4 regions of the Exiguobacterium sp. U13-1 genome follow, and region 2 is predicted to be linked to each of the others. Evidence: predicted binding sites of a transcription regulator. Region 2 holds the regulator's gene; each other region holds the start of a gene.

Region 1 (4,372 bases), 450 kb from region 2:
CGGTGGATAAAGGACACGTAAAAACGTATTTTGCAGACTCTCGACGTCCCCAACGATTCGGGCAAGTAAGTCCCCACTTCGGTACTTCCCGAAAATACCGGGTGCAAGCGGCTCGAGTCTCCGGTAGAACGACGTCCGGATATCACTGAGGATCGTAAACGTCGCTCGGTGCGAATAATAACGTTCCGCATACCGACTGACAGCACGCGTCAGACTCGAGATTTTTTGCAGGGCAATCAGGACGGCGAGTGTCTGGATTGGTGGCAACAAGGCTGCCTTTGAAATCAGGTAACCACTTGCTGCGAATAAACCGACCGCTGTCACCCCGGCGAGGACACCGAAGAAGATCGACCAGGCGATATCGCGTTTTTGATGCACCATCAACCGAAAGACTCCTAGTAGTTCCTTCATCGTGTTTCCTCCCCTCTCTGGACGCTACGCATCCGAGCATATTCCGAATCACGTCCAAGCAGTTCATCGTGAGTGCCACGATCGACGATTCGTCCGCCATCGAGGACGACGATTTGATCTGAGCGCTCGATCGTATGCAGGCGGTGTGCGACAGTAATGACTGTCGCTGCTTGTCCAAGCTGTTCGATCGCTTGTTGAAGCAGTCGCTCCGTTTTGACGTCGAGTCCTGTCGTCGGTTCATCAAAGACGATGACGTTCGGTCGTTTCAAGAACGCGCGTGCCAACGCAACGCGCTGTTTCTCGCCACCTGATAGACCATGTCCACCTTCTCCGATCACCGTGTCGATCCCTTCAGGTAACGTCGCAATCAGCTCCTCGAGCCCTGCCACCTGCGCCGCCTCAAAAATCTCTTCCGGTGTCGCTTGACGGAGTTCACCGATTGCGATGTTTTCTGCCAGCGTTCCGGCATACAGATACGGATGCTGCGAGATGTAGCTCAACTGACGGAACCAGCTCGCTTCCGCCACCTGACTGCGCTCGATTCCGTCGAGCAGAATCCGTCCTTCTTTTGGATCCGCGAGTCCGGCAATCAACTGTAAGACAGTCGACTTACCGGCACCACTGCGACCGATCAACGCCACTTTTTGATATGGTTCAATCGCGAGTGTCACGTCTTGTAAGGCAAAACGTCCTTCTTGATACGTAAAATCAACTTCATCCAAGACGATTCGTGGTGGACGGTTCATCGAAAGTTCTGATTGACCGAAGGCAACGGGACGATCGTCTGCCGTCAGTTCGGCTGCGATCTGTTTCGCTGCCGCGACACTACCGCGTCCGGTATGGAAGGCAGCCCCCATCTCTTTTAAGGCAAGATAGTACTCTGGTGCTAACACGAGCATCAGGAACGCCGGAATGAAGGTGATGCTTTGGAACAGAATCAAGCGCAGACTGACCTCAAGTGCGATCATTCCCATGCTGAGCATCGAGATGAACTCAAGCATCAGCGACGACAAGAAAGCGAGCTTCAAGACCGTTAACGTCGCATCCCGGAAATCAAGACTGCTTTTTTCGATGACGTCACGTTGTCGTTTCGCGCGACCAAATAACTTCAAGGTCGTCAATCCCTGCAACGTATCAAGAAACGTTCCTGAGAACGCCGTCATCTTCTCGAGTTGAGCATCGGCCCGCTTTTGCGTCATGATGCCGATGATGATGTAAAACAACGGAATGAACGGTGCCGTGATCATCATGACGAGACCGGTGATCCAGTCATAGCTGAATGCCGCGATCAAGACCATCAAGGGAACGATTGTCGTCTGGACGACTTTCGGCAAGTATTGACTGTAATAGCTGTCCATCTCGTCTACGGCATCGAGCAAGACACTGACCTTCTGTCCCGCTTGCCCTTGTAGCATCATCTCGACCGAGCGACCTGTGTATTTCGCAACGAGCGCTTCCCGGAGTGCCTGCTTCATGTGCGCCGATAACGTCGTACCGAGACGACCGTTCCAATACGTCACGGCGACCCGGAGCAACAGCATACCGAGAACGACGAGCAGTAACGGAATGACGGCTTCAAACGGTTGCTCTTTCAGGAAAATTCGATCGACCGTCAACACGATGCCGTACGATTGACCGACGACCGCAACCCCCATCAGGAAAGCCGCAATGATGAATTGAATGAGAATACTGCGTGGAATCTGAACGATTCCTTTTAATGGATTCATATACAAACGTCCTTTCACAAAGTGTGAACGACTTTTAGTGAATATTTTCACATATCGTACATTTAGTATACCGAATCCGGAACGGGGATGCCATGCAGATGCTGTCGAAAAGGTGTGACGGTTTTGTGAGAGCATATGACTCGACAGTTCTTTCGAATAAAACTATTATAGACATACATTATCCACGTTTAACGAAAGGAGACTTCTCATGCAAATGAAAACCGGGGTCGAGCAATCCGTCTATGCGATGTTGCTCTTGACCTTTCTTCCGGATCGCGCCGTTTTGCCTGGTGAATTCATCAGCCAGCAACTCGGTGCCTCGCCAACCTATTTTCAAAAGCTCTTACGAAAACTCGTCCAGGCGGATCTATTGTATTCCGTACCCGGTGTCAAAGGGGGCTTTCGCTTACGACGTCCGGCAGACGAAATTCAAATCTTTGACGTCTATCAAGCGATCGAGGGCAAACAAACGTTGTATGCGTCAAGCGGTGTCTTTGAGGATTTGATGGGAATTCAGGAACAGGAAATCGGGCTACTCTCGAATCTGATGACAGAGGCAGAAGATGCGTGGCAATCGACGTTGAAGCGCGAGTCGATCGGCTCGATCCGTCAAGCGATCGATGCCTCCTGTCCACCGGAACATTTAGAACGGTTGCATGCGTTAATCACAGACCGGATGATGACACTTTAATGAATAGAAAGAGGTTTTTACTATGGTATTGAATCGTTATTTCGACTTATTCGACGCGTCACGCACGGACGCACAAGCTTTCGAGGATCTCGTTTCCTTATTCACGACAGACATCACGTTCGTCCTGAACGGACAACCAAAGCACGGCATCGACGCCTGGAAACAGTTCGTCCGTCATGTGTTCACGGCGAATCAAGACATTAAGCACATGTACGCAGGCTGGGAAGAAACAACACCAGGAACATATGAAACACGCTGGGCAGTTTGCGGAAAACGGGCAGACGGTAGTGTCTTCACGCAAGACGGAAAAGATATCGCACGTCTTGATGAAAACGGACGGATCGCTTACCTGGAGAACGTTCCAGATGACCCGACGATGTTCCGTTCATAAGATTACTTTTAAACAACGAAAACCTGTGTTCTAGACTGACCTAGCAATATGAGACACATATAAAAAACCTTGATTAGGCTGCCTGTACACCGTATTTTTTCGGTGTCAGGTAGCCTAATTTTTCTTGGATTCGTTCTTCGTTATAGTAATTTAAGTAATTAGTAACGCGTTCAGAGACCTCATGGTCTCTTAGTGAATTAAATTTGACGTACTGGAATTCCTCGGACTTTAAATTAGAGTGGAACGATTCGATAACTGCGTTGTCCCAACAGTTTCCTCTACGAGACATGCTGCTTGTTAGGTGATTCCTTTTAACGAATTCTTGAAAGGCGTATGACGTATAGACACTTCCTTGGTCCGAATGAAGGATGACCCCTTCGGGATAGTTTCGATTCTCAAGCGCTATCTTCAACGTATCAATCACAAGAGACGTTTGTTGATGCTCGTATAACTTGTATGCGACGATTTCGTTATTAAAAAGATCCATGATGATGGAAAGATATTTCGTCGTGCTGCCGTATTGGATATAGGTGATATCCGTCACCCACTTTTGATTCGGTTTACTTGCTGTGAAATCGCGCTTGATGAGATCCGGTGCCGTTATGATGCGCTCACCTTGAGACTTCCATCTTCGCTTCGGCTTGATCCGACATTGGAGATGGTGTTTTTGCATGATTTTCTGTACGGTATTCCGATTGGCTTTTAACTGATAGATTTGCTGTAATAATGCCTTTATTTTTCGATGTCCATTCCGATACTTCGTCTGTTTACTTAGTTCAATGACGGTTTTTTCGAGCACTGAAGGTGCTTTAACAGATTCCTTAATCCAACGGTAATAGCTTGCTCTTGGTACATTCAAAGCGCTAAGAATGGCGGTGATTGTATACTTTCTCCGAAGAAACTCTACAATTTTTATGACTACTTCTTTCTCAACTCTCTTTCGATTTCCATGTACTTTTTTAAGATCTCATTTTCCATCTTCAGATGTGACATTTGTCGTTCTCTCTTGTCATCCTCACTCGCAGAATCTGGACCATGTCCATAGGTATATTGTTTACCGATTGGCTGATCAAATCGATAATGTTCGTTAGAGCGATACCATCTCATCCATGTTTTGATTTGAGATTCATTTTTGATTCCGTACTTCTCCAT
Region 2 (4,372 bases):
GAGGAACAAAGGAAGCGCGGCATTAAAAGCATCCGGTCGGATGAAGGTGGACACGTAGTCCGCATACATCGGTACGAAATAAAGGATGCCGGATAGCAGTCCTTGAATCAAGTTAATGAAAAAACTTTTCGTCCGCATCAGTGTTGGTTCTCCCATCGTTCCATCAATTCGAGCAGATCGACATCAATCTGATCACGTTCTGCTGAAAGAGCTGTCGCTTTCGGAATATCATTGAAGACTTCCGGTTCACAAAGCAACTGTTCAATTTCTGCCGAACGCTGTTCGAGCCGCTCGATGTCTTGTTCGAGCTGTTCGATTTGCTGACGGCGCTTGCGTTCTTCTTTCTGTGCTTCCTTGTCGATCGTCTTCGACGCCGTGACTTTTGCGGCTTTTGCTTCCTCCGCTTCAAGACGCGCAATCTCTTCTTGCTCCGCCTTCTTCTCCGTGTAGTACGAATAATCACCGAGGTATTCCGTCACGCCCGCTTCACTCATCTCAATAACGCGTGTCGCGATCCGGTCGATGAAGTAACGGTCGTGAGAGACAAATAACAGCGTTCCTTCGTAGTCGACGAGGGCGTTTTCGAGGACCATCTTCGAATCCAAATCCAAGTGGTTCGTCGGCTCATCGAGGACGAGGACGTTCGTCTTCCGGAGTTTCAGTTTTGCGAGTGCGAGACGTCCGCGTTCGCCACCGGATAACTCATGGACGATCTTGAAGACATCGTCACCGCTAAACAAGAATTGCCCGAGGACAGAACGGACTTCTTGTTCACGCATTAGTGGCCATTCGTTCCAAATCTCATCGATGACACGGTTCCGGTCATTGAGTTCCGCCTGCTCTTGATCGTAATATCCGATCGAGACGCCGGTACCGAACCGGAAATCACCGAATAGGGGGCGTAAGCGACCGACGAGAACTTTCAAGAGCGTCGACTTTCCGATTCCGTTTGGTCCGACGAGTGCCAGTGATTCGCCGCGTTGCAAGCGGAACGTGATGTCTTTTGAGACAGCTTCTTCGTAACCGATCGCCAGTTGATTGACTTGAAGAACATCGTTCCCGCTCTGTTTTTCAATTGGGAAGGACAGGACCGTGCTACGTTCATCCCCATCTGGTCGGTCGAGTCGGTCGACCTTCTCGAGCCGTTTCCGGACACTTTGGGCACGTTTTGTCGTCGTCGCCCGGGCGATGTTGCGTTGAATGAAGTCCTGCATCTTTGCGATTTCTTCTTGTTGCTGTTCGAACTGTTTCATTTCTTGATCGTACAAGGCCGCTTTTTGTTCCAAGTACTTCGTGTAGTTCCCGGTGAACTTACGACAGACATTGCGCGACAGCTCATAGACGACATTGACGACTTGGTCGAGGAAGTACCGGTCGTGTGAGACGATCAGGACGGCGCCACGATAACCGCCGAGGTAACTTTCGAGCCAAGCGAGTGTATCGATATCAAGGTGGTTGGTCGGCTCATCAAGAATGAGGAGCTCTGGTGCTTGCAGAAGCATCTTCGCTAAGGCGAGTCGTGTTCGTTGACCACCGGATAATGTCTGAATCCGGCGCGAGTAATCATCCGGATAAAAGCGCATGCCGTGCAAAACGGAGCGGATATTCGCTTCGAACTGATAACCACCGGCTTCTGAGAAGTCGTGTTGCGCTTGATCGTACGTCTTCAAGAGACGATCGTAAGCGACCGGGTCGTTCAAGATATGCTCCATGCCCATTTCGATTTCCATCCGGCGCAGTGTCCGTTCTTGTTCCTGGAGATGTTCGAAGACGGTCAGCATCTCGTTCCAGATCGTCTCATTCGATTCGAGACCACTGTCTTGTGCGAGATAACCGATTTTGACATCCTTGCCTTTCATGATGTCACCCGAGTCATGACTGAGTTCACCAGCGATGATTTTGAGCAAGGTCGATTTACCGGCACCGTTTCGTCCGACGAGCGCAATCCGATCTCGCTCTTGTACTTCCAGTTTGATATTTTCTAAAATCGGCTCGACGCCGAATGATTTCGAGAGTTGATTGACTTGTAAGAGTATCATTTCCATCCATCCTTCCACCCTTTAGTCTATCACGAACAAAAGCGCGAGGTCCTGCGGAATATATTATTTGTGACTCTATGTGAAGTGGTTTACAATCAAGGAGAGTAGAAAGCTTTTTGCAAAGATTTGGGTGCCACGATGGATGTGGCCGAAGGGGGAACTGCAGGATGAATGGACCAGACACAAAAATTCCACAAGCGACAGCAAAACGGTTGCCGCTATATTATCGCTTCATCCAAAGTTTATACAATTCAGGCAAGCTCCGCGTCTCTTCTGCTGAGTTAAGCGAGGCGGTGAAGGTTGATTCAGCAACGATTCGTCGCGATTTTTCCTACTTTGGGGCATTAGGGAAGAAGGGGTATGGATATAACGTTCAACATCTCTTAACGTTTTTCCGCAAAACCTTGAATCAAGATGAGGTGACGAATGTTGCCTTAATCGGGGTCGGTCATCTCGGAACAGCGTTTGCAAATTATAACTTTTTAAAGAATAATAGTACTCGGATAGTCGTTGCGTTTGATGCGGACGAAGAGAAGGTCGGAACAACGACGCATGACGTTCCAATCTATCATGTTTCGGACATGAAAGAACAAATCGAAGCGAATCAGGTCGATGTTGCCATCTTGACGGTTCCATCGCAGTTCGCACAGTCAGTAGCGGATGAGTTAGTCGAGTATGGTGTGACAGGCATCCTGAACTTTACGCCAGCGCGGTTGAACGTGCCAGCGAGCGTCCGGGTCCATCACATCGATTTATCGATCGAGTTGCAGTCGTTAGTTTATTTCATGAAGCATTATTCGCAATCAGCTGAAGGAGTGAAATCATAATGGAAAACCTTATCCCGCTCACACTAGGTATCGGACCAGCGAGCATCGGATTAATCGCGGTCGTCGCGTTGATCATCTTCGGACCGAAGAAGTTACCAGAATTCGGACGCGCTGCGGGTCAGACATTGAAAGAGTTCAAGAATGCTACGAACGGCATCATGGACGACGATAAAAAGGACGAACCGAAAGAGAAGTGATTGAATCATGACGGTTGATCAAGAGCAAAGCATGACGTCGCACCTTGACGAACTGCGCAAGCGGATCGTCTGGTCGCTTATCATCGTCGTCGTCCTGTTCGCTGTCGCATTTCCGCTCGTCCGACCGCTCGTTCGCTTCTTGCAAGCGGACTTAAAAGAGCTCGGCATCGGTTTGAATGCCTTCAACGTCGCCGATCCTTTAATGTTGTATTTGAATCTTGCGTTCATCATTGCGCTGATTTTAGCGTCACCGTTCTGGATGTATCAACTCTGGGCATTCGTCCGACCAGGACTTTATGACAAGGAGCAAAAAGCGACATTGACGTATATTCCGGTCATCTTCTTTCTGTTTTTGGCTGGCGTAGCCTTCTCGTATTTCTGGTTGCTTCCCTTCTTGCTTGAAGTCTCAACGGATCTCGGGAAAGAGCTCGGAATCGAACAAGTCATCGGAGTCGAGAACTACTTCAGTTTCTTAATCCGGTTGACGATGCCGTTCGGTCTTCTGTTCCAATTGCCGGTCGTGACGATGTTCCTGACACGTCTTGGTCTCGTGACGCCATATTTCATGCGAAAGAATCGGAAATATGCGTACTTTGCGCTGTTCGTCGTTGCGGCATTGATCGCACCGCCGGACGTGACGTCACACTTGATGATCTCGGTTCCATTGTTCGTTCTCTATGAGATCAGCATCTTGATTTCTGCGCGGACGTACAAAAAGGTCTTGATCCTCGAGCAACAGGCAGAGCTTGAACGACAGGCGGACTTGATGCGTGAATTGAATAAATGAATCGTGAATTCCTTCCGACGATTTTGGAAGGGATTCTTTTTTAGGAAAGCGTTCTTTTTATATTGATAAAGCAGTTAGTGATGCGTATACTAAAGATAATTCATGGGGGCTTAGCTCAGCTGGGAGAGCGTTTGGCTGGCAGCCAAAAGGTCGTCGGTTCGATCCCGATAGTCTCCACCAATACCAAATATCTAACTCCTCGAAGCGTCGAGGAGTTTTTATTTTACTCCCAGTTAAATTCCTTACAAATATAAAATGTCATGTAAAACAAATAAATTAAAAAAATAGACAAATATAAATTGTTTATTTCCATTAAATTCATTAAACTAAATATACAGAATTTTCGTTTAACTGTTTTATCAGTAGTACTACTATGGTTTTACAGAAAAGGGGAAAACGAACGCATGAAGAAGAAGATTGCACTTATGGCAGCCGTCTTAATGACGTCTTCCAATCTAGTCAGTGCGCAAGGTGCACTGTCGTCGCAAGACAAAGCAACGGGTCAAAAACCGCAAGCGCTCT
Region 3 (4,372 bases), 940 kb from region 2:
TCGAGCAGTACCAGATCCGTCGCATCGAGAATGGCGTCGATGTTTTTCGGGACGACGGATCCCGCGGTATCGATGACCGTATGCAGTCCATGTCGTTTTGCTTCTGTTAAAGCAGCCTCCAAGAATTCTGGCTGAGCGAGCGGTTCACCTCCAGAGAAGGTGATTCCGCCACCCGTTGCCTCGAAAAAGGAGCGATAGCTGATCGCTTCTTTTACGACTTCGTCTGCTGAGACACGCCGTCCGCAACCGAACTCCCATGTATCCACGTTATGACAGTATTGACACCGTAATGGACATCCTTGCGTAAAGACGATGAATCGAATGCCAGGACCATCGACTGTTCCACATGATTCAACGGAATGGATCATACCATAGGTCATCTTGCTCACTTCCTTTCACATACTACACATCATTTTAGAGAGAACCGTGGAACGTTCGATTAATGACATCGATCTGTTGTTCGCGCGTCAGTTTAATGAAGTTCACGGCATAACCGGATACCCGAATCGTTAACTGCGGATATTGTTCTGGATGCTCCATAGCATCGAGTAACGTCTCACGGTCAAAGACGTTGACATTCAAATGGTGTCCTTTTGAAGTCGTACCACCCATATATCCGTCAAGTAATCCGACCGTATTGCGAATACGTGTGGTCTCATCCTTACCAAGTGCTTTTGGCACGATCGAGAACGTGTAGGAGATACCGTCGAGCGCATGCTCATATGGTAATTTTCCGACAGATGTCAGTGCGGCGACAGCTCCTCTAGTGTCACGTCCGTGCATCGGGTTAGCACCCGGTGCAAATGGTTCACCCGCACGGCGTCCATCTGGCGTATTTCCTGTCTTTTTACCGTAGACGACGTTTGAAGTGATCGTTAGGACAGACTGTGTCGGAAGCGCATTGCGATACGTTGGATGTTTACGGATTTTCTCCATGAACAGCGTCACGAGATCAACTGCCATCTGATCGACCCGTTCATCGTTATTTCCGAACTTCGGAAACTCGCCTTCGATCTTGAAATCAACTGCAATCCCATCCGCATCTCGGATCGGACGGACTGTTGCGTAACGGATGGCGGATAGACTGTCAGCGACGACCGATAAACCAGCGATACCGCATGCCATCGTCCGTAAGATTTCCGGATCGTGTAACGCCATCTCAATCCGTTCGTAACTGTATTTATCATGCATGTAATGGATGACATTCAGTGTGTTAACGTACAGTTCTGCGAGCCAATCGAGTTGACGATCATAAGCCGCCATGACGGTTTCGTAATCGAGTACTTCATCAAGCATCAATGGACTTGCGGGGGCGACTTGAATTTTGAGCTTCTCGTCCATTCCGCCATTGATTGTATAGAGTAATGCTTTTGCCAGGTTTGCTCGCGCACCGAAGAACTGCATCTGTTTCCCAATCTTCATCGCGGAGACACAACAAGCGATGCCGTAATCATCTCCATAAACCGGTAACATCAAATCATCGTTTTCATATTGAATCGAGCTTGAAACGATCGACATCTTCGCACAGAATTCCTTGAATCCGCGTGGAAGCTGAGTAGACCAGAGAACGGTTAGATTCGGTTCCGGTGCCGGACCAAGTGTCGAGAGTGTGTGTAAGAAGCGGAATGAACTTTTCGTGACGTTTGATCGCCCATCTTCACTCATTCCACCAATGGATTCCGTTACCCACGTCGGGTCACCCGAGAAGAGATCATTATAGTCCGGTGTCCGTAAGAATTTGACGATCCGAAGCTTCATGACGAAATGATCGACGAGTTCTTGTGCAGTCTCTTCCGTCAAGCGACCAGCCGCAAGATCACGTTCGACATAAATATCAAGGAACGTCGAGACTCGACCGAGTGACATGGCTGCCCCGTTTTGCTCCTTGATGGCAGCAAGATAGGCAAGATAGACCCACTGGAATGCTTCTTGTGCTGTTTCTGCAGGGCGGGAGAGATCGAAACCATAACGAGCTCCAAGCTCGGTCAATTCCGTTAATGCGCGCAACTGTTCATTCATCTCTTCACGGTCGCGAATCATCGATTCAGATAAGAATCCGCCACGTGCCTTTAAATCCTTCTTACGTTCTTCGATCAAGCGTGCCGTTCCGTACAAAGCAACACGACGATAGTCACCGATGATCCGTCCGCGACCATAAGCATCAGGTAATCCGGTGATAATGCCGGCTTTACGTGCAGCGCGCATCTCAGGGGTATAGGCATCGAAAACCCCTTGGTTATGTGTCTTCCGGTACTCGCTGAAAGTTTTCGTGACGGTCTCGTCTGCTTCAAAGCCATACGCAGCTAGGGCATCATTCACCATCCGAATCCCACCGTTCGGATGAATCGAACGTTTAAACGGTTCGTCAGTCTGTAAGCCAACGATTTTTTCAAGTGAGCGATTCAGATACCCTGCATCATGCGAGAGGATCGTTGATGGTGTTTTAGCATCGACGGCATACACACCACCACGTTGTCGTTCTTCATTCGTCAGCTGTAGAATTTGTTGCCAAAGCCGTTCCGTTGCTTGCGTCGGACCGACTAAAAAGTGATCATCTCCTGTATATTCCGTGCGATTGAGTCGGATGAAGTCTGCGACATCGATCGTCTTTACCCATTCACCAGACGTAAAGTTCGTCCAAGCACTCGTTTTTTCTAATAACATGGATACCACTCCTTTAATATTGAGCTAATCATCAGTTCCTTATGTGAATAGTGTAACAAAAGGAAGGGCTGATTCCCTTTACGTTCATGTGAATGTTTTAACAAGTGAACAAACGTTGATATGACGGGCTTTCTTTATTTCTGTATTCATATGAAAATAGTTTTAAAAAAACAGTTTTAGATTGCTAATTCAAGGTTTTTTGGAAACTGTATGAGTTGTTTTGAAAAAGATTCACTAGAACAGTTGAAACTGTGAGGAATGTCACGCTACGGTGCCTTGTATTTTTAAGACGTATCGTTGACAATGAAAAAGGGAATATAGAACGTGGAGGTGTGCCAAATGGAGTATGTATCATTAACACAACAAGGAGAGTATCAGTCAGGAGACTGGGTCTCGCTGAAAATCGGATCGGACGGTTCAACGCGAACGGGAATGATCACGGAATTCGAAAATGATGGATTCTGGATTCGGTTTGAAGACGATTTTGATTATGAAGACTTTATCGGCTATGATGAATCGTATTGGATTGCGTTTGTTCGTCGTCCGGTTGACGTAAAAGCGACGTATGCGAGTCTTGCGGAGTACCCGGCACTCGCTGCAGAATTACAGGATCGTGTCATCCAAGGGTTCGAAATTTTAGAAGAAGAAGCCGGTGAAAGCGAGATTCGATTCCACATTCGATTGCTCGACGCAGGAAATGAATATACACAGACATTACGGGGATACCGTGATGCATCAGGAGATCATGTCGAATACGTAACGGCATGATGGAATTAAGAGAGTAGGAGAAATCGTTATGAATTTTACAAAACCATTTTTACAGGAAGCATGGGAACGCGCACGCTTTACGGAGTTGATGCCTGTTCAAGAACAAGCGATTCCGTTGTTGCGCGAAGGAAAAGATGTCCTGGCGGAAGCGCCGACAGGAACAGGGAAGACGCTTGCCTATGTCATTCCAGCTTTAGAAAAGATTGAAGTAGAAGAACCACACGTGCAAGTCGTGATCACGGCACCAACACGGGAACTCGTCATGCAAATTCATCAAGTCATTCAATTGTTTGCTCAAGGAAGTGGGATCAAATCCGGTGCATTCATTGGTGGAGTTGAATTAAAACGGCAATATGAACGATTGAAGAAAAAACCGCAAATCATCGTCGGAACACCTGGGCGTCTCGTTGAGTTGATTGATTCGAAGAAGTTGAAGATGCATAAGGTGAAATTGATCGTCTTGGACGAAGCGGATCAAATCTATGAGAGTGGTATGAGTGACTCGGCGACGCGGATCGCAAACAGTGCACTACGCGATCGACAACTGGCATTCGTCTCAGCTACATTACCGGAACGGACAGCAGAATGGGGACGGACGCTTGCGAATAATCCTGAGACAATTCGGGTTGAGCGTGCCGTCAGCACACAAGTGACATTTGGTTATTTGGAGACTTCACGTCGTCAGAAGCCGGAATTGTTACGTCGTCTGGCGAACATGCAAGGATCAAAAGTGCTGACATTCATTAATAACCGCTCCTTCCTCGGACCATTGAATGGCGAGTTGAGTAAATTTTCATTGAAATACCGGATTTTAGACGCTGAAAAAGGAAAACGAGAGCGGATGGAGACATTGCGTTCTTATAAAAAAGGAGAGTTTCCGTTACTCGTTACGACAGGTCTTGCGGCACGTGGTTTAGATATCGAAGCAGTCACGCATGTC
Region 4 (4,372 bases), 1.2 Mb from region 2:
CGAGAAGAGTCACGTCACGGGGTGGAACAAGAGTATCACGTCGAAAAGAAGCCGTTGCGTTTTGAAGAGAACCTTGAAAAACCATATCAACACGTGACGAATCCGAAAAAGAACGGATGAACAGTTGCAATTCCTTTCCTTTCTTGGTACGATACTTGAGTATGCTTAACCTTATGTAAAGCAAAATCACTTGATACATCGAGAGCTAGATAGGAGGGAATCCCATGCGCGTTAAAATCACATTAGCTTGCACTGAAACTGGTGACCGTACTTATATCACTAAAAAGAACAAGCGTAACAACCCAGAGCGTCTTGAGTTGAAGAAATACAACCCACGTCTCCGTAAGCACACACTTCACCGTGAAGTGAAATAATTGAGATGGAAGCCGTCACTTCGTGTGATGGCTTTTTTTGTGGAAAGGAAGACAACTATGAACAAACAAGAAGTACGCCGTCTGATCAAAGAACGACTAGATGTGATGGAGAACCGTGCGGAAAAGGAACGATTGATTCACGAACATGTCTTGTTACTACCTGAATGGCAACAAGCGACCTGTGTCGCGATCACGTTAGCTTTTCGAAATGAATGTGATACAAGAATGCTGATTGAACAAGCGTGGCAAGAGGGCAAGACGGTCTTGATACCAAAAGTAGTCGGAGACGAGATGGTCTTTTATGAACATGGACCAGAAGATCAACTGCAAGCAAATCAGATGGGGATTGCTGAACCGATCGCTTCAGCACGTCGCGCCTCACTTGATCAAGCAGAGCTCTGCCTCGTTCCGGGTCGCGCCTATCGTCGGGACGGCTATCGTTTAGGATGGGGAGGAGGCTATTACGATCGTGCACTCGTGCCATATACAGGATGTAAAGTATCGATTGCCTTTTCTGAACAACTTCTTCCAGATTTCGAAGTGGAAGCCTTTGATATCCCCGTTGACTTGATCGTCACTGAATTAGAGGTCATCCGATGTTGAGCGCGACCATTTTGTTTTGTCTATTGCTTGCTTGGACCGGACGATCTTTTCGTTTATTGACGACAAGTGGTGCTATCATGACCCTGCTTGTCGGTAGTGGTGTCTCATTCGGATTCGGTTGGCAAGGATTAGTAGTACTCTTACTCTTCTTTGGTAGCTCGAGTCTGTTATCGAAGGTCGGACGATCTAGAAAACAATCGGTCGACTCCATCGTTGAGAAAGACGGCGCGCGTGACGGATGGCAAGTCCTTGCGAATGGAGGGGTAGCGTTCGTTGCTGCCTTAGCGTATGCCATGACGATGGATTTTGCGTATCTCTTGTTATTTCTATTCGTCATCGCAGCATCGAATGCTGACACGTGGGCATCTGAAATCGGACCGCTCTCAAGACGTGATCCGTGGTCTCTCAAAACGTTACGACGGGTAGCAGCAGGAACGAGTGGAGCGATGTCGCTGATTGGAACGATCGGTACGATCGCAGGAGCTGCGTTCATCGCTGTAGCAGCGCATTGGATATTTTCTCTTTCTTTAAGACACGTCTTACTCGTAACAAGCATCGGTGTACTCGGGAGCCTACTGGATACACTATTTGGAGCGGTAGGGCAACGCGTTTATCGATGTACGGTTTGTGGGGAATACACGGAAAAGCGAGAGCACCATGGTCAACCGACAGCTTACGTTTCAGGCATTCGATTTTTAGGGAATGATGCTGTCAATGTCTTAACGAGTGGTTTGGCAAGCGGAATCGGGTTTATCATCGTTCGATTTTGGTAACTGGAAAGTATGTGAGCATGTAATTCCTTATGTTAGGATATCAATGACACAAAATGGACAAATGTGATTAATTTCACATGATACAAATAATGTGAAAGATGTTACAATTTACTTGTGAGATAGTTAACAAACTCTTAGGACGAATGGAAGGGTGGACATAACGATATGGAATTACATGCGAAAGTGACACGAGTAGCCCTCATTGGAGCTGGTGCAGTCGGTTCAAGCTTTGCCTATCAGATGTCAACAGCTGGACTTTGTGAAGAACTTGTCATCATTGATGTCAACAAAGCCAAAGCAGAGGGCGAGGCAATGGACTTAAACCACGGAACACCATTTAGCTCTTCACCGATGCGAATATGGGCTGGAGACTACGCGGACTGCCGCGAAGCGGAAGTCGTCGTCATCACGGCAGGCGCTCCACAAAAACCAGGTGAGACAAGACTCGATCTCGTTGCAAAGAATGCGTTGATCATGAAAGAAATGATTCGTCAAATCATGGATTCCGGTTTTGATGGTATCATCGTCGTGGCTTCTAATCCGGTTGATATCATGGCGCATCTTGCCTGGAAATATTCTGGTCTTCCGAAATCCCGCGTATTTGGATCAGGAACGGTGCTTGATACAGCGCGCCTGCGTCAAATGCTCGGAGAATACTTTCACATTGATTCCCGAAATGCCCATGCCTATATTCTTGGCGAACATGGTGATACGGAATTCGCTGCCTGGAGTAACAGCCGCATTTATGGAAAAACGATTGATGAACTACTTGCTGAAGACGATCGTTATTCTCAAGCAGATCTTGATCAAATCTACATCAACGTCCGAGATGCTGCTTATCATATTATCGAGCGCAAAGGGGCAACCTATTATGCGATTGGGCTTGGGCTCGTTCGTATCGTTCGTGCCATCCTCGGAAATGAGAACTGTCTGTTGACGGTCGGTGCGCATGTCGATGGTCAGTATGGAATTTCCGGTATCCATATTGGAGTTCCTGCCATCATCAATCGTCAAGGTGTGCGTGAAATCATTGAAGTCTCATTGACGGATGAAGAGTTGAAGAAATTCCATCATTCTGCTGATGTATTGCGTCAGACGCTTGAACCCGTCTTACAAGGATAATCGTACGAATCATGATGAAGGTGTTACGAAATAAAGTAGCAAAAAACTCAAGTGTCGGACCTGCTTCATATTGTCCACACTTGAGTTTTTTTGATGTGGAGAACAAACACGTTAATAATTACATCTATTCGTCCGGTAGTAAAAAGAGAAAAATCTAGGTTTTATTTTACTAGAAAAGGGTTAAGTAAGAGATAGAAGCGTTTTTACGTCATTTTTTGTACGTCATGATACCCAAAAAGGAGAGAACCGACAGTCATGTATACTTTTCGAAAACTAACTAAAGAGGATGCAGAACAATACTGGAATCTACGCCTTGAGGGATTAAAAAATCATCCAGATGCATTCGGTCATTCGTTTGATGATGAACAGCAAACCCCGCTCCGCGAAGTACAAGAAGGACTTGAGGGAGAACCCGACTCCGATGAGGTTTGGCTTGGTATGTTCGACGGTGATACATTGTTTGGGTTTGGTCAGGTCAAACCATATGAATTGTCACGTGAATCGCATAAAGCGATGATTTCCGGAGTATACGTATCACCTGAATATCGTGGGGGTACTGGTCGCGCTCTGATGGAAGCCTTAATCGAGGAAGCGAAGAAGTTACCGGACGTCGAGCAAGTCATTCTTGCCGTTTTATCAGGGAACGAAGCCGCACAAAATCTTTATGAGTCGCTCGGTTTTGAAGTATATGCCGAAGATCCAGATTCCGTAAAATTAGAAGACGGCACATATCGTGATGATATTTGGATGAAGAAGTACGTCTAAGTTCTTGAGATGGTGTGGAAAGAAGCTGTAGCAAAAAAGCGCTACAGCTTTTTCGCATGGTATCCGTAGGATATCAGTATCGGCAAAGAATGAATATTTGTTATCATGAGAACAAAGCGGATGTCACGTCGTAGTCCGATTGAAAGGGAGCGAATGAACATGAAAGAAGTCATACGTACGATTGAAGAGCTTGTCTCGATTCCGAGTCCAACAGGTTCGACAAAAGAAGCTATTACATATGTAGAAAAGCGATTGGTAGCAGAAGGGATCACGTATCGAAAGCTTGAAAAAGGAGCGATTTTAGCGACACTACCTGGTGCTTCAACGCGCACGCGGTTACTGACGGCACACGTCGACACACTAGGAGCGATGGTGAAAGAAATTTTACCAACAGGACGACTTCGTTTATCACAACTGGGGGGATATGCTTGGACAGCGATCGAAGGTGAGAACTGTCTCATTCACAAGATGGACGGTCAAACGATTTCAGGTACGATCGTGTTCCACCATTCGAGTGTTCATACGTCGCGCGAGACGAACAAAACGGAACGATCCGCTGATAATATCGAAGTACGGCTCGATATCCGTTCGACGACAGCAGAAGAGACGCGCGTCGCGGGGATTGAAGTAGGAGACATCGTAACGTTTGATCCGCGATTCCTCTATACGGAAACAGGATTCGTGAAGTCGCGCCATCTCGATGATAAAGCATCTGTTGCTTTGTTGCTTGAATTG

The links. Region 2 encodes Rex, which represses fermentation and respiration genes when NADH is low (regulators of the CRP and FNR family bind a similar motif). Its sites were predicted from a motif close to TTGTGAAATATTTCACAA; they were not measured.
Region 1: cydD (thiol reductant ABC exporter subunit CydD) is a predicted target of Rex. The motif match lies at 2,174-2,191, and genes of this name have one in related genera.
Region 3: pflB (formate C-acetyltransferase) is a predicted target of Rex. The motif match lies at 2,751-2,768, and genes of this name have one in related genera.
Region 4: ESP131_RS06980 (L-lactate dehydrogenase) is a predicted target of Rex. The motif match lies at 1,812-1,829, and genes of this name have one in related genera.

The regions. Positions count from the first base shown of each region.
Region 1 covers NZ_CP015731.1:613,806-618,177, reverse strand. The annotation lists gene cydC (thiol reductant ABC exporter subunit CydC) at 1-411, opposite strand, end outside; gene cydD (thiol reductant ABC exporter subunit CydD) at 408-2,138, opposite strand; gene ESP131_RS03330 (Rrf2 family transcriptional regulator) at 2,347-2,829, shown strand; gene ESP131_RS03325 (nuclear transport factor 2 family protein) at 2,852-3,220, shown strand; one part of gene ESP131_RS03320 (IS3 family transposase) at 3,294-4,180, opposite strand; one part of gene ESP131_RS03320 (IS3 family transposase) at 4,180-4,372, opposite strand, start outside.
Region 2 covers NZ_CP015731.1:160,520-164,891, reverse strand. The annotation lists gene ESP131_RS00820 (hypothetical protein) at 1-156, opposite strand, end outside; gene ESP131_RS00815 (ATP-binding cassette domain-containing protein) at 138-2,039, opposite strand; gene ESP131_RS00810 (redox-sensing transcriptional repressor Rex) at 2,207-2,866, shown strand; gene ESP131_RS00805 (twin-arginine translocase TatA/TatE family subunit) at 2,866-3,063, shown strand; gene tatC (twin-arginine translocase subunit TatC) at 3,071-3,850, shown strand; tRNA gene ESP131_RS00795 (tRNA-Ala) at 3,955-4,030, shown strand; gene ESP131_RS00790 (S8 family serine peptidase) at 4,255-4,372, shown strand, end outside.
Region 3 covers NZ_CP015731.1:1,099,273-1,103,644, forward strand. The annotation lists gene pflA (pyruvate formate-lyase-activating protein) at 1-380, opposite strand, end outside; gene pflB (formate C-acetyltransferase) at 415-2,664, opposite strand; gene ESP131_RS05620 (hypothetical protein) at 3,004-3,432, shown strand; gene ESP131_RS05625 (DEAD/DEAH box helicase) at 3,461-4,372, shown strand, end outside.
Region 4 covers NZ_CP015731.1:1,377,825-1,382,196, forward strand. The annotation lists gene ESP131_RS06960 (1,4-alpha-glucan branching protein domain-containing protein) at 1-120, shown strand, start outside; gene rpmG (50S ribosomal protein L33) at 225-374, shown strand; gene ESP131_RS06970 (5-formyltetrahydrofolate cyclo-ligase) at 432-977, shown strand; gene ESP131_RS06975 (DUF92 domain-containing protein) at 971-1,750, shown strand; gene ESP131_RS06980 (L-lactate dehydrogenase) at 1,916-2,872, shown strand; gene ESP131_RS06985 (GNAT family N-acetyltransferase) at 3,128-3,637, shown strand; gene ESP131_RS06990 (M42 family metallopeptidase) at 3,797-4,372, shown strand, end outside.